Regions from separate parts of the Lactiplantibacillus sp. C232 genome, predicted to be linked through region 2. Evidence: predicted binding sites of a transcription regulator. Region 2 holds the regulator's gene; the other holds the start of a gene.

Region 1 (3,207 bases), on a different contig from region 2:
AGCTGCAACGGTCCGACCGACAGCTAAGCCACTCCCGTTCAAAGTATGAACGAATTGCAATTTGCCATCGTCATCGCGATATTGAATGTGCGCCCGCCGAGCTTGGAAATCAGTACAATTTGAACAACTCGAGATTTCCCGGTACTTGTCTTGTTCTGGGAACCAAACTTCCAAGTCATGTGTCATGGCAGCTGTGAAGCTCATGTCACCAGTCGTTAACGTAATAACGTGATATGGTAACCCAAGTTTCTTTAGCAATGATTCGGCATTGTTGGTCAACTTCTCTAATTCATCCCATGAATCTTCTGGTTTCGTGAACTTAACCATTTCAACCTTATTGAATTGGTGTAAGCGAATCAAGCCTTTCGTATCACGACCAGCACTACCAGCTTCTTCACGGAAGGCTGGTGATAAGGCCGTAAAGTAAACTGGTAATTTTTCAGCTGGAATAACTTCATCACGATAATAGTTGACTAATGGCACCTCGGCCGTTGGAATCAACGTCAAATCTTGCGTCGTAATCCGGAAAGCGTCTTCCTTGAACTTAGGAAATTGGCCGGTACCGTACATAGATTCATCAGTGACCATGTATGGCGGCAAAACTTCCGTATACCCTTCAGCTTCGTGCTGGTCTAAGAAAAAGTTGTAAACGGCGCGTTCCAGTTTAGCACCATCGCCCACGTAGTATAAGAAACGACTACCAGAAACCTTAGCACCGCGCTCAAAGTCTAAGATGCCTAAATCTTCACCGATATCCCAATGTGCTTTCGGCGTAAAGTCAAAATGCCGTGGTGTCCCGATTCGACGTAATTCAACGGCATCTTCTTCTTTCAAGCTAACTGGTACGTCGGGATGGGGCATGTTTGGTAAATGTGCAGCCATATCCTGAACTTGGGCATCGACTGTCCGCCGTTCTTCATCCAACGTCTTCACATCGGCGCTAACTTTTTGCATTTCTGCAATTTCGGCACTAGCGTCTTCCTTGTTCCGCTTCTTCTGTGAAATTTCGCCTGAAACTTGGTTACGCGTCGACTTCAATTGTTCGCTCTTGGCGATCAATTCACGACGCTTTTCATCAGCGGCCAATAAATCATCGATGTCACTCGCAGCAACGCCCCGATGACCAAGCTGTTCTTTTACAAAATCTGGATTTTGACGAATCATTTTAACATCTAACATAACGACGTCTCCTTTTCACTTTTAATCGTAAATAAAAACAGTCTCTCCTCCCAATTGGGACGAAGAGACTGCGATTCGCGGTACCACCCAAGTTCAGGATCATGATTAATCCCACCCTTAAACGGATAACGGCCGTGCCGTGCAGTATTACCTGCCCACATTGTCGCGCCGGAGTTTCGACTACCGATTCACACCACCCACCGGTTCTCTGAACGTCTACTTAAAAACGCGCCGTGTTTAATATTCACTGTCTACTATAAAACATTGATTCTAAAAAGGCAACTAGCCTAAACTAGCCACTTTTTCGTCGATCAACCGAATGACTTCCTTACGCGCATCCGCATCGGCGACAAAGTCCAGCTGATCCCCGTCGATCTGCATCTTCGGGCTATGATCATAATTAGCGTACCAGTCGTCATAGCGTTCATTCAAAGTCTGATAATATTTATATAAATCAGGATCTTGATCAATTTGTTCGTAAGAACGGCCCCGCTTTTGGATTCGTTTGAGCATCGTATCAAAAGAAATATTGATATGAATAAGTAAATCAGGACTCTTTTGATGAGACGCTTCTGGCAATTCCTGCATCATGTTATCTAATAATGAATCATAAATGTCAACTTCGGTATTCGTCGCCCGGCCAAGATCACCATTCAAATGAAATAATAATGAATCTTCAAAAATCGACCGGTCTAAGACGTCCAGATCGTTAGCAAAAGCTGATTTAATACTGTCTAACCGTTTATTTAAAAAATAGATTTGTAATAAGAAGGCGTACTTCTTAGGATCCTTATAAAATAACGGCAAAATGGGATTATCATCAACTGACTCGTAAAACGCTTTAGAACCAAAGTGGTTAGCCACTAACTGCGTTAAACTCGTCTTGCCGGCACCGATTGTTCCTGACATTACAAGCATGGGGCGTCTCTCCTTTTAATCACGTCAAAATTTTGATTATCTCTAAAAGCAACACTACATATTGTACGCACCCACGTCTTAAAATGCAATATCTGGTGAGTCAATTCAGTAAAAAACTTCGCACCAGCCACAACTGCGACGCACTAGTCAGCGATCCAAGCAACTCACTAACACACACTGGGTTACCCAAGCCGGCGCTGGTGGCACTTCAGCTTTGAGTGCGGCCTCTGACCAGCATAATCAAGCGACAACGTGTCGTGACCAAATAATACTCAGTTGAGACGAACCCACATTGCTAAACCGAAGACAATTTAAAAGCGCACGCTAGCTAATTCCTAACGTACGCCATAATATAGTATTAATTGGGGGCGGTCATCAATAATACGGCTAGCTTATTACTTGGCCGCCTTTTCTCGAGCTTGCAGCAAGCTGACGTACTGTTCGAGAGTCAAATTGTGCTTAGTCATGAATTCCGCACTCGCCTTACCAACGTAACGGAAATGCCAAGATTCATAGTCAATCCCGGTCGACTGCTTACCATCTTTAGTAAAGCGCAACACAAATCCATAGTCCGCCGCGTGATTAATCAACCACTGCTGACCCTTGTTCTTGTCGGATGATGACAATAATTGATTACCATGAGTGCTGTACCAGTGCGTGTTCATGATATCTGCTGCGAGACCAGTTTCATGCTCACTACCACTAGGAACTGCGACATATTCTTTAGTCAGCTTTAAGGCTTCCTTGGCTGATTTTCCTTGATTCTCATAGGTTTGAATCGACTGATTCCAAACCTCTTTTTGATAAGCAACTGAACGATACCCAGACACGATTGTTGCTGGATAGCCGGCTTTTTTTGCCCCCGCTAGAAAGGCTTCCAATGGTTTGACGATAGAACTACGGACTTCAATACCATCCACGCTCGACTTATTAAATGTCATCTCAGCGCGCTTATGCCACTTATTGACGACCACTAAGTCGCTATCGGTCGATTTAACGCCTTTCGGTAAGGCACTAATCAGTCGTTGCCGCTTGGTCTGTGTCTTCGTCGACTTAGCACTCGTAGAACTACTAGTCGCTTTAGACGTCGACTGGCTAGCACCACAGCCA
Region 2 (3,207 bases):
AATGGTCTGACGATGGTGTCGCATTTGCGGATGGAAGGCAAGTATAATGTTGTACCGCGTGGTGAAGATCAAGGTAAACACACGCACGTGATCTTCCATCTGACCGATGATCGTGATTTGCTGTACAACGATACGCGTAAGTTCGGGCGAATGACGCTCGTGCCGACCGGTGAAGAAAACACGGTGGCGGGATTGCGGACAATTGGCCCGGAACCCGTTGCTGAACAGTTAACACTGGCTTATATGACGGCCACTTTTGGCAAGTCGAAAAAGATGATCAAGCCACTATTGTTGGATCAAAGTAAGATTGCGGGCATTGGGAATATTTACGCGGACGAAACGCTATGGATGAGTAAGATTCATCCAATGCGGCCTGCTAATTCACTAACTACTGATGAGATTGCAACATTGCGCCAAAACATTATTGATGAAATGGCGATGGCAATTAAAGGTCACGGCACCACTGTTCATTCATTTTCAACGGCATTTGGTGAAGCCGGTCAGTTTCAAAATCACTTACACGTCTATGGTCGTGAAGGGGAACCTTGCGAACGGTGTGGCACAATTATTGAGAAAATCAAAGTGGCACAGCGAGGGACCCATTTTTGCCCGTTAGAACAACGGTTGTAGGTGATCAAGATGACAAAGTTGATTGGATTGACTGGTGGCATTGCCACTGGTAAGTCGACTGTTTCTAAGCTGCTGGCAACTAAGTTACCAATCGTTGATGCGGATAAAATCGCGTGGCAGGTTGAAGGGCCAGGCCAACCGACGACCCAAAAGATTGTGGCGCACTTTGGTCAGCAAGCAGTGCTGGCAGACGGGCGACTGAATCGGCCATGGCTTGGCCAGTTGGTTTTTAACGATGCTCAAGCTTTACAAGACTTAACCGCAATTACACGGTTACCGATTCAGTACGCGATGTTCGAAGCGATTGTCGCGGCAAACCAGCAACAGCCCGACGCAATTATTTTAGATGTGCCGTTGTTATTTGAAAGTGGCTGGCAACATGTTTGTGATCAAGTGTTGGTTGTGACGGCATCACCCGCCGTAGTATTGCAGCGGTTGATGGCGCGTAACCACTTATCGCAACAGGCGGCTCAGGCACGAATTGACAGCCAAATGCCACTTGCACAGAAGGTCGCAAGGGCTGACGTTGTCATTGATAACGGGGCCAACATTGATAAAACTAAAGCAGCCGTGTTAAAATGGCTGAAAACTATTACTAAATAAAGAAAAACTGATTGTTAGTTGTTACAAGGGGTGAGAAGTCTATGCAATGTCCACATTGTCATCATAATGGCTCCCGCGTGGTTGACAGTCGACCAACTGATGATGGTCGCGTGATTCGACGGCGCCGGGAATGCGAAAACTGTGGGTTCCGGTTCACAACATTTGAACGGGTCGAAGCCACGCCATTATTAGTCATTAAGAAAAATGGTGCCCGCGAAGAATTCAATCGTGAAAAAGTCTTGCGCGGAATTATTCGCTCGGCCGAGAAACGACCCGTTAGCATGGAAACCATGACGGGCGTCGTTGATGATGTTGAAAATAAGGTCCGGTCACTGGGCGAAAATGAAATTTCAAGCCAAGTTATCGGCGAGTATGTCATGGAGCAATTGGCAGATATTGACGAAATTTCGTACATTCGTTTTGCCAGTGTTTACCGGCAATTCAAGGATATGCACGTCTTCTTGAATGAACTCCAAGATATGATGGAGCGTGATAAGGTCAAACTGGCAAAACCGTCAGCGAAGACGACCCACGCACCTAAACGAAAAAAAGATTAGTTAAAAAGAATGGTGAACAACATGCCAAATGATGAACCCTTAACACCCAAAACTGGGTTAGTGGTCCCGCAAGCACCAGCGCTCAGTGCGGCGCAACAAGCTGTATTGGCGGAATTATACTTGCCACTGATGGGGCCATTGGCATATAGCTTGTACGCGGCGTTACGTAGCTTACAGAGTAGCGAGAATGAGCTGAGCAATCGACGCAGTCACGCGGAACTGCTGGGCATCCTAAATGTGGACTTGCCGACGGTGTTAGCGGCTCGGCGTAAACTTGAAGCAACTGGCTTGTTGCGCAGCTATTATCAACAAGATGAATTGGGTGCCATGTACATTTATCAATTACAAGCACCATTACTGGCGTTACAATTCTTTGCGGATGATCTATTGAGTGTCCTATTGTTAGATACGGTCGGTGAGTTACGTTATCAACAACTTGCTGGCGATTTTGCAGCACAGCCGATTGACTTGACGGCTGCCAAAGACGTGACGGCAAATATCTTAGATGTGTTTCACGTTGATAGTCAAAAAGTTACGACGCCACCTCTTTCAGTGCAAAAGGTGCGCGCCCAATTGGCGGCCAATGAACCGGCCGAGGATCACTCGCCCGTGCTCAGTGACGATGACTTTGACTGGCAACTGTTGGGGCAAATTTTGAAGCAGAACTATGTTGATCTCAAACAGGTTGCGAGTTCACGGCAACTGATCATTACGGAAAGTCGGGTCTACGGCATCAGTGAGATTGAGATGGCTAAGTTAATCAGTGAAGTGGCTAGTTTAACAACGGGTCAGTTTGATGAAAATCAATTGAAATTATTGATTGCGCGGCGCTATGAACGGCCCGCAGTTTCGAGTCAGCAGGTCGCTACGGAAGCAACGGTTGCAACGACGACCACTAAGGATAACAAGGCTTCAGCACAGCTCTCAACGGCTGAGCAGCAACTCGTGACGTATGCTAAGCAGACAGCGCCGTATGACTTTTTATCAGCTTTGAAGCAGGAGAAACATGGTTTTGTGACGAGCGGTGAGAACCGACTAGTTCATGATTTAATTGGTCGGGGGGTATTACCCAATGCCGTCATCAACATGGTGATCTACTACTTATTGCAAAATCGGGAGTTAGCTGCCCTTAATCGTAATTTGCTAGAAACAGTCGCCAATGATTGGCAACAACACGGCATTACGACGCCGGAAGCGGCTTTGATGTATTTGAAGCAACGTAAACAGCCGAAATCAACACCAACACGGCGCAAGAACAATCGACCGACGCGTAAGGAGATTATGCCAAAGTGGGCCCAACAACAGCAACAGACTGAGAGTGGTAAGCAACCAGCTCAGACCGGTAAACAAATTACTGCTGCCCAACGCAAACAGCTTGCTGATCGACTAGCAAAGCTTGAGACAAATTCGGAAAAGG

What was found. The regulator NrdR, encoded in region 2, represses ribonucleotide reductase genes. The targets are predictions, from matches to a motif close to ACACNATATATNGTGT.
Region 1: the regulator NrdR is predicted to act here: its motif matches at 2,149-2,164, upstream of MZO41_RS12380 (deoxynucleoside kinase).

What each region holds. Positions count from the first base shown of each region.
Region 1 is NZ_JAMSKZ010000013.1:83,882-87,088, reverse strand. Features, by position in the region: gene serS (serine--tRNA ligase) at 1-1,179, opposite strand, end outside; gene MZO41_RS12380 (deoxynucleoside kinase) at 1,462-2,097, opposite strand; gene MZO41_RS12375 (M15 family metallopeptidase) at 2,493-3,207, opposite strand, start outside.
Region 2 is NZ_JAMSKZ010000001.1:220,641-223,847, forward strand. Features, by position in the region: gene mutM (bifunctional DNA-formamidopyrimidine glycosylase/DNA-(apurinic or apyrimidinic site) lyase) at 1-630, shown strand, start outside; gene coaE (dephospho-CoA kinase) at 640-1,233, shown strand; gene nrdR (transcriptional regulator NrdR) at 1,275-1,790, shown strand; gene MZO41_RS01095 (replication initiation and membrane attachment family protein) at 1,812-3,207, shown strand, end outside.